DNA from 2 places in the Providencia sp. Marseille-Q8014 genome. Region 2 is predicted to be linked to the other one. Evidence: predicted binding sites of a transcription regulator. Region 2 holds the regulator's gene; the other holds the start of a gene.
What was found. The regulator PurR, encoded in region 2, represses purine synthesis genes. The targets are predictions, from matches to a motif close to CANGCAAACGTTTGCNTG.
Positions count from the first base shown of each region.

Region 1: the regulator PurR is predicted to act here: its motif matches at 2,762-2,779, upstream of ACWPW6_RS02585 (NCS2 family permease).

Region 1 covers NZ_CBCOPT010000001.1:603,943-609,053, forward strand. The annotation lists gene ACWPW6_RS02575 (MFS transporter) at 1-511, shown strand, start outside; gene ACWPW6_RS02580 (ArnT family glycosyltransferase) at 561-2,231, opposite strand; gene ACWPW6_RS02585 (NCS2 family permease) at 2,890-4,236, shown strand; gene ACWPW6_RS02590 (Na+/H+ antiporter) at 4,498-5,111, shown strand, end outside.
Region 2 covers NZ_CBCOPT010000001.1:2,514,438-2,519,548, reverse strand. The annotation lists gene punC (purine nucleoside transporter PunC) at 1-319, opposite strand, end outside; gene punR (DNA-binding transcriptional activator PunR) at 443-1,348, shown strand; gene purR (HTH-type transcriptional repressor PurR) at 1,349-2,374, opposite strand; gene cydH (cytochrome bd-I oxidase subunit CydH) at 2,656-2,739, shown strand; gene sodB (superoxide dismutase [Fe]) at 2,817-3,395, opposite strand; gene ACWPW6_RS11045 (Grx4 family monothiol glutaredoxin) at 3,899-4,246, shown strand; gene rnt (ribonuclease T) at 4,353-4,994, opposite strand.

The DNA.
Region 1 (5,111 bases), 1.9 Mb from region 2:
TTTTGATGGCACCATTTTGTCAATATTTCCTATCTATGGGATGGGGATGGGGCATACCGAAGCGATTGCAGCAATGATGATTAGTGCAATATTGGCGGGGGATGCCATTATGCAAATGCCGTTTGGTTGGCTCGCTGATCATATGAATCGTGAAAAATTATACCGAATTTGCGGCATTGTCACGTTTGGTGCAAGTTGCTTGTTGCCATTACTGATTACTCATAACGTCTTAATTTGGTTACTGTTGTTTGTCTTAGGCGCAACGGCAGGGGCGATTTACACAATTGCTCTTGTGCAAATTGGACAATATTTTCGTGGCAATGACCTCATTATCGCCAATGCGGCAGCAGCAATGCTATGGGGAATTGGTAACCTTTCTGGACCATTATTAGCTGGCGTAGCGACGTCGATTTCACCATCAGGGCTGCCCGTTCTCCTAATTCTTATTGCAGCGGCATTCCTCTGGTTTACCCGTGAGAAATATAGCGCACAGGCGACTCAGCGAGTCTAAACTGGCTTTCTGTGCCAGTTGTCTGAACTGGCACAGAAATGTGACTTATCTATTCAACACTCTTATAAACGACTAAATTTTCGGTAAATTCATCGGGGCGATGATCTGTCCAAAATAATGTCATACCAGATGGTGCTGGTTTAACCTGTTTTGATAATACAATCAGCCAGCGGCAATGCGCTGGTTTTTCAAAGCGATCTTGTCGCTGATGCAGAATGTTGGTGTAGTAGTACAGCATAGGGGCTTCAGATTCGCCTATATTATCCGAGGCCATACAGTCATTATCATGATAATGATCATCTAGCTGTTGCGCTAAATCGACAAATACTTTTTCAAATCCTTTGGCATAGTCAATCCAACCTACAAATAAGGTGAACGTGACCCCCCAAACAATACACATGCCTAATGCCCAGTTCTGTATGGCTCGCAATGTTATTTGTTGGCTGAGGAAGGAACCACGTAAAAACCAAATAGCAGTGAGAAGCGTTGCAGCCACCAAAGTCAACGCTGAAAATGGCATGTGATAGCTCATGGGAAGCCATTGACTAAAAAACTGAAGCCAAGTTTCAGCATGGCCAGAAAGCGCGATCACGTAGCAAACCCAAAGAAAAATAATCAGTGCAGACCAGAATGTTGCCGCAAAATATGAAAAATAGCGTAATGCTCTCTCTGGAATAGAAAACAGTGTATTTGTACCTAAAATAGCCAATGGAGCGATAAAAGGTAATAAATAAAGTGCTCTACCTGTTGCTGACATCTGTAAAAATACAATTCCCAGTAATGGGAATATTGTGACTAAATACTCATTGTGATTGCGTAATCGTTTTAAAGGGTTCCTTAAAAAATAAAGGGTTGCCAGTATTCCAGAAGGAAAGGCAAATAAAAGGACAGATGCTGGCACGCGTGTTAAGTTAGCCTTAGCGCCTAATTTTTCAACGGAAAAACCTAAAAATCGTCCAATGTTATTTTCCCAAAACCAAGTGATAAAAAGATCTGGGTGTTGCAAATATAATAAGATAGGCCAAGGTAAAATAAAGATCAGTGAGCAAAGGCCCGCGATGATGGCGGGTAACCAGAATGTTTTTTGACGGCAATGCGGTAGGAAAATAGGCGTAAGTAGTAAGCTGATCCATAAGACACCAGGTACAAATACGCCTTTTGATAACAGGGTAATAGCCGTACCAGCCATAAGCCAACATGCGGATGCGACAACTTTTTCTTGGCGTATCAGCCCTAAAATGCCATATAAACCAATGGTTGCTCCTGTCACCAATGCAATATCCGTGAACATGTCATGGCTATGTCTTAAAATACCGGGAGCACAAACATAGAGTGCGAAAGCCACCCAAATACGTTTATCCCCAATGTCTGCTGCATGGAAAGCGCGACGTGCTAGCAAAATGAAAAATGAAAAATTAACCACTGAAAACAATAGAGTAGCACTACGGGCAGCATCGTGAAGCGGCATTAAGCCAGACAGCAAATGTGAAGTGAGCGTCGCGACCCAGTAGTACAGAGGGGGCTTTTCCATAAAAGGTTCGCCCGCATTGGTAGGCACTAACCAGTTATTGGTTTCGAACATGGTTTGGATGATACCAAAGCTATAGTTCTCATCTTGCTTCCATGGCGTATGCCCATAAATACCGGGCAAAAGATAAATAACCAGGAAGCCAATAAATAAAGTTAGTGATAATTGTTTAGGGGATAATTTTTTATACATTGTTTACAGTAAATATATTCCAATAATTAATAGCTCGGCGTAATGTTTAATTTTAACCTAATAAATAAAAATAAACTGTTATAAATGAATCTTGTTAACATTATGAAATAAAAGTTAATTTTTATTTACTTTTTGAAGGTGTGATTATATTTTTTGCAGCGTTACATTTTTGGTAATAAATGCGGTTAATGAAAATTAAAACCTCATTAATTGAAATTAATTTATCTTGTTATTATTAACAAAATAGAATTTAACTCTAACAAAGCATTTATTAACTACAGCTAAACGAGAGTAAAATCTATTAGTAGTTTATTGAATGGGGTCTATTTCTTAACGTTATTAAAGTCGGAAGAGGTCACGTAGCCATTGCATTTAGCTATCAATAATATCGAGGAAGAAAGAAAGACGTAAAAATTTACGTTAAGTTTGCTTTGCTGCACGCTATCTGCTGCTTAAATTCGAAAACACTTGATCAGTACACCTGTTTAGATTGATAATTGCCCGCTTCAGAATCTGCCATTTCGACCATAAAGCCAAACGATTGCGTAAAATCACTCTTCATTAAGTGAATGACTTGGCTTATGAGTTTTTTTAAAAAAGTAATCGTTTTCGTGAGCGGAATTTGGCGCTTTTAGTTATGTTTAGCAGGAGTATCTCCATGTCTGGCCAACAGGCTTCAACCAATTGCAAATTGGATAAATTTTTTAAAATTTCCGCGCGTGGCTCTTCGGTTCGCCGTGAAATCATTGCTGGGTTAACGACGTTTTTAGCAATGGTTTACTCCGTTATTGTTGTGCCTGGCATGTTAGGGCAGGCAGGTTTCCCTCCTACCGCAGTGTTTATTGCGACCTGTTTAGTTGCTGGTTTTGGCTCATTATTAATGGGGCTATGGGCTAATCTCCCAATGGCAATCGGGTGTGCTATTTCACTAACCGCATTTACGGCATTTAGTTTGGTGTTGGGGCAAAATATTAGCATCCCTGTTGCGCTTGGTGCCGTATTCTTAATGGGGTGTTTATTCACCATTATTTCAGTGACAGGTATTCGCAGTTGGATCCTTCGTAATATGCCAATGGGCATTGCGCATGGGACAGGGATCGGTATCGGGCTATTTTTACTGCTGATTGCTGCCAATGGGGTAGGGCTGGTGATTAAAAATCCAAACGCAGGCCTACCTGTAGCACTGGGGGATTTCACCTCTTTTCCTGTTTTAATCTCATTAGCGGGCTTAGCCGTTATCTTTGGTCTGGAAAAGCGTCGTGTACCCGGTGGTGTTTTACTGGTCATTATCGCTATCTCTATTATTGGGTTGATCTTTGATCCCGCCGTTAAATATCAAGGTTTCTTTAAACTGCCTTCTTTCGGGGAGGATGGTTTATCACTGATATTTAATATGGATATTATGGGCGCATTACAGCCAATTGTGTTACCGAGTTTATTAGCTTTAGTGATGACTGCCGTCTTTGATGCAACGGGAACAATTCGCGCTGTTGCAGGTCAAGCGAATTTGCTTGATAAAGAGGGGCAAATTATTAATGGTGGTAAGGCATTAACAGCCGATTCGGTGAGCAGTATCTTTGCTGGTGCAATTGGTGCTTCTCCTGCTGCCGTTTATATTGAGTCAGCGGCAGGAACGGCAGCTGGTGGACGCACAGGTTTGACCGCTGTTGTCGTTGGTGTGTTATTCCTGTTCATTCTGTTTTTATCGCCACTGTCTTATTTAGTTCCCGCTTATGCGACGGCTCCCGCTTTAATGTACGTTGGCTTACTGATGCTCAGTAATGTGTCTAAACTCGACTTTGATGACTTTGTCGATTCGATGTCAGGCCTATTGTGTGCGGTATTTATTGTTCTGACATGTAATATTGTCACCGGTATTATGTTGGGCTTTGCAGCACTGGTGATCGGCCGTATTTTTGCTGGCGAATGGCGTAAGCTAAATATCGGTACCGTCGTGATTGCCGTTCTTTTGGTAGCTTTTTATGCTGCTGATCTAGCTATTTAAGATTTGTTATTCTGTGGGGGAGGGCTCGTTAGCCGCCCCCTAATGTATTATCGCGATTAATCTTAAAGTTTGAATTATTTTCCCGCCGAGTAGTGAGTTAAGGATAGAATAGATAAAAGGCGGTAAATCATGTGAAACCCGCAGGTTTTCACGAGTTGCTGGCTTTACTGAAAAATTTTATGGCCTGACGAGCTACCTAATATTCTGCTACGACGGGTCATATTTGGGTCTTGGTTCGTTTAGTTAATCAGTAAGGGCAACATGGAAATTTTCTTTACTATCCTCATCTTAATTTTGGCTGTGTCTGTTTCAGGCGTGGTGACAAAAGTCATTCCTGTTCGTGTTCCATTACCCTTGATTCAAATTGCGATTGGTGCGTTATTGGCTTGGCCTCAGTTTGGCTTGCATGTCACGTTTGATCCTGAATTATTTATGGTGTTATTGATTCCACCATTGTTATTCGTTGATGGCTGGAAAACACCAACCCGTGAATTTTTCCAAAATGGACGCGAAATCTTCATTTTGGTATTAGTGCTGGTATTGGTGACCGTTGTTGGGATTGGTTATCTTATTTACTGGCTGATGCCTGGTATTCCATTAATTGCTGCATTTGCACTTGCCGCTGTTCTTTCACCAACGGATGCCGTCGCCCTCTCTTCCATTGTGGGTAAAGGCCGAATTCCAAAACGCATGATGAGTGTGTTGGAAGGTGAAGCTCTCATGAATGATGCTTCTGGCCTTGTTGCTTTAAAGTTTGCTGTGGCGATTGCCATGGGAACGATGGCATTCTCTGTTTCCGGTGTGACCATTGAGTTCTTTAAAGTTGCGATAGGTGGATTATTGTCCGGTATCGTCGTGACTTGGGTTTACAGTAA
Region 2 (5,111 bases):
AACGCAAAATAAGGAGTTGAGTCGCATCCGTTACCCATAAAATGCCTAAACAGCTCACAATGAATAACGATAAACCTGCGATCAATATCGGTTTGCGTCCCAGTTTGTCAGATAATGGCCCCCACAAAAGTTGTGCAAAGGCAAAACCAGCTAAGAAAATGCTCAAAGAAGCACTAATCGCACCTTCAGAAGTGTTTAATGCCGTTTGCATTGAACCAAATGCAGGCAGGTACATATCGATGGCTAAAAAACCAAGCATACTCAAACCAGCAAGGTAAAGCATAAAGCCTGGGGAGTTTTTTGTCGCAGAATTTGTCATGGAAGCTTACTTATCCAGAATTTACATAATTGTTAACAGAGACTCTATTTTATAGGTTGTATTTTTACATTGTGAAACGGTAATATTTGGAATCTGCTATCAAAATTTTTGAAGGGTATCATTATGTGGTCAGCTCATGCTCTAGAAGTTATTGATGCCGTTGCAAGAACGGGAAGTTTTAGTGGCGCTGCGGAAGAACTGCATCGTGTTCCTTCTGCAATTAGCTATACGGTTAAGCAAGTAGAGGAATGGCTTGCTGTACCTATCTTTGAACGTCGTCACCGCGATGTTGCCTTAACTGAGGCAGGGGAGATTTTCATCAAGCAAAGTCGCTCCGTTATCAAAAAAATGATACAAACGCGTCACCAATGTCAACAGGCAGCAAATGGTTGGCGAGGGCAGTTTAGTATCGCGGTAGATTGTATTGTCAAACCTCAGCGAACAGAGCAACTGATCTTAGATTTCTATCGTCATTTTCCTGATATCGAATTATATATTCATCCTGAAGTGTTTAACGGCGTATGGGATGCACTCGCCGATGGGCGTGTTGATGTTGCGATTGGTGCGACGCGCGCTTCACCCATCGGAGAGCGTTATAGTTTTCGTGATATGGGGTTTATGTCATGGCGTTGTGTGGCCAGTCCAAACCATCCTCTGGCACAGCTAAAAGGAAAATTGACAGACGATCAAATGCGCGAATACCCAAGTTTATGCCTTGAAGATACCTCACGTAACTTGCCGAAAAGAGATACATGGGCATTAGATAATCAGCGGCGTTTAGTGGTGCCTTTTTGGGAAAATGGTATGACATGTCTTGTTAATGGCTTATGTGTTGGCATGGTACCTGAGCACCGAGCAAAGCCCTTTTGTGATGAGGGGAAATTAGCCCAATTGCAGCTATCTCAGCCATTCCCTCCGAGTCCTTGCTGTTTAACGTGGGTGGAAAAGAATACATCACCGGCGTTGAGTTGGTTACTTGAATATCTTGGGGATAGTGAAACACTCAACGCCGAATGGTTAGCGCCTTAATTAACGACGGTAGTCAATAAATGGTCCGTCAGCAACAGAACGACGCTCAACTAGGCGAGGATGGACTTCAATCGTTTGTGCATCTTCGCGCTTGTTCACAATACGATCAAGCAGCATAGCGAATGCCATCTGGCCTAGACGCTCTTTAGGCTGGTGGATAGTCGTCAACGCGGGAGTAAAATAACGCGCATTGCGCACATTATCATAGCCAATGATAGAAATGTCTTGAGGAACACGCAATCCCATCTCATCCGCAGCGCAAATTGCGCCCATCGCCATAATGTCACCGCCACAGAACACGGCAGTAGGTTTTTGCTTATTGCTTAAGATCTGCATCATTGCTTTATAACCAGATTCTGGTTCAAAGTCGCCTTGCACGATCCATTCATCACGTAAAGTCACTTTCGCTTCTTCCATGGCTTTTTTAAAACCCGTCAGTCGACCAATACCGGTGTTGCGTTCTAAAGAGCCAGGGATCACGCCGATGTCACGGTGACCACGATCAATTAAATAACGACCTGCGAGGTAACCGCCATGAAAAGAGTTATCAATGATACTGTCGGTAAAATCACCACGGGAAGTGCCCCAGTCCATGACGACCATAGGAATATTGCGATAATCTTCCAGCATATGGATTAGTTTATCGGGATATTCAGAACACATGACGAGTAGCCCATCAACACGCTTTTGCGCAAGCATTTGTAAGTAAGCTTGTTGCTTACCTAAGTTATTATGAGAGTTACATAAAATAAGGGTATAACCTTTCTCATAGCAACTATTCTCGACTGACTCAATCACTTCAGCAAAATAAGGCGCCTCACTTGATGTCGCGAGTAGGCCAATTGATTTTGTATGATTAACTTTCAAACTACGAGCAACAGCACTCGGTGAATAGTTGAGTTCTTTTATCGCAGCCCAAACAGCCGCTTTAGTATCATCAGCTACGAAGCGCGTTTTGTTTATTACATGGGATACGGTTGTGGTGGAGACGCCAGCGCGCTTCGCCACATCTTTAATCGTTGCCATGGGAAAAAAAAACTCCTGACCAATAATCGGTCTTGTTATGAATTCTTATTAAAAAATTACCTAATATTACCTACATATTGAGGCATAGTGCCTTAACTGGCAATAATTTAGCGATTAGTTATCGATTTTGTCTGATCTAGCGCAAAAACAAAAGAAATAATTGATGTTATAACCTGTGATATAGACACTGGTTTTTATAAATCGTCATGTCATACTTATTTAACCATGTATAAGTTATGGTTATTTTGCTGGTTAACTGTTCGTTATGATGAGAGGGACTCATGGATACAGATTTTAAATTTGGACTATTAGCAGCGTTAGGTTCTTTGGCTGTGATCATTGCTTTTGCAGTACATATTTTTTAATTTTACTGTTTAATTAAAGGTGAAATTAAGAAGGGCGAGTATTGACTCGCCCTTTAGCTATTCTCTAAAGAAAATGATTAAGCGAGGTTTTCTTCAACGAATTTCCAGTTGACTAAGGCCCAGAAGTTCTCTAGGTATTTAGGGCGCGCATTACGGTAATCAATGTAATAAGCGTGTTCCCAAATATCGACAGTGAGGATAGGTTTATCATCACCAGAGATAGGGGTTGCCGCATTTGATGTATTCACAATAGCTAAGCTGCCATCGGTTTTTTGAACCAGCCAAGTCCAACCGGCACCGAAATTTTTAATCGCAGCATCTGTGAACTGTTGTTTGAATTCAGCGAAAGAACCAAAAGCTTTATTAATGGCTTCAGCAACTTTACCGGTTGGTTCTCCACCCGCATTTGGTGCTAAGCAGTGCCAGTAAAAAGTATGGTTCCAAACCTGTGCGGCGTTATTAAAAATACCCGCATCTGAAGTCTTGATGATCTCTTCCAGTGATTTACCTTCGAAAGCCGTACCTTTGACTAAATTGTTGAGATTAACAACATAGGTATTATGGTGTTTACCATAGTGATACTCTAAGGTTTCTTCCGAGATATAAGGTTCTAGCGCATTTTTAGCATAAGGTAGAGCGGGAAGTTCAAATGACATTGCGTACTCCTTGTTTGCGTTTAAAACAACACATATGGGTGTGGTGCTCATAAAAGTGAGCAAATAATTTAATACGTATATCTTGCTATGAGTTATACACGAACCGAACGTTCATGCGGTCTTGCTTATTCTTTAATAGATTAATAATAGCATGAGATGCTTGCCGAGTTATAGGCATGGATATTCTGCGTCATATATTACCAAATTTTTTCAACAAAAACACCTTAAAATCATAGAGATAATTATCTTAATCAATAGAGTTTAAGATCGCGCTTTTCTGCCTTGCTGAAGGAAGTTCGTGTAACTTAAAACGGGATTCTAGAAAAAATCCCTTTTTCCAGCTTGGAGTGCTATAGTAATACCCCTGTAAAACTGGCATATTGTATGAAACAATCACGTTTTAACATTCCGGTCAAATATTCTAGCTTAGTCGCCATCGTTGAGAAAATGGCTGACGATGGCGACTGACTGCAAATCAGCACCCATGTTCTAAGGAAGTAAAAATGACGACAATTGAAAGAATCGAGCGCCAAATTAAAGAAAACCCAATCCTTCTGTACATGAAAGGCTCTCCTAAGCTCCCTAGCTGTGGTTTTTCTGCTCAGGCAGTTCAAGCTTTATCTGCTTGTGGTGAACGTTTCGCTTATGTCGATATTCTGCAAAATCCAGATATTCGTGCAGAACTACCAAAATACGCTAATTGGCCAACTTTCCCACAATTATGGGTTGATGGTGAGCTAGTAGGCGGTTGCGATATCATCATGGAAATGTATCAGCGCGGTGAACTCCAGTCACTGATTAAAGAAACTGCTGATAAGTATCGCTCTGCGGATGAGACTCGTGCGGAGTAAGTATCTGCTTAGTTAAGAACGCCGAGTAAATCTAAAAAACCGTATTAGCCCCATAGGTTAAGCTAATGCGGTTTTTTTGTATCTTAAGGGGCTTAAGGGGGCGGGGTTACTCTTGCTCTGCGAGTGGCCAACCACCTAGCTTTTTCCATTTATTTACTAATTCACAGAACAACAGTGCGGTACGATTCGTATCATATAAGGCCCCGTGAGCTTGCTTGCCATCAAATGGAATACCCGCTGTCACACAAGCTTTCGCTAAAATCGTTTGTCCGAAAACCAGACCACTTAATGCCGCAGTATCGAATGTGGCAAATGGGTGGAATGGATTACGTTTTAAGCCTGCACGTTCAGCTGCATTCATGACAAAACTATGATCGAATGTCGCATTATGAGCAACAATAATGGCTCGATTACAATCGGTAGCTTTCATCCCTTTGCGTACCATTTTAAAAATAGCGTGCAAAGCGTCGTATTCACTAACTGCACCACGTAATGGGTTAGTGGGATCAATGCCGGTGAAGGCTAAAGCTGTTGGTTCTAAATTTGCTCCCTCAAAGGGTTCTACATGAAAATGTAAGGTCTCATCAGGGGATAACCAGCCGTCTTTATCCATTTTTAAAGTAATGGCGGCAATTTCAAGTAGGCCATCCGTTTTGGCGTTAAACCCACCCGTTTCCACATCAATGACGACAGGATAGTATCCTCTGAAGCGGTTAACGAGTGCATTGGGATTATTTTTATCAGACATTAGGTTTTTATATTAGGTTTCTGGTTAGTGGCTATTATGCCAAAGCCAAAAAAATTTTGCAGATAAACTAAAACTAGGCAGGAAGCACACTGCCTAGTGATTCACTCATCAAGGTAA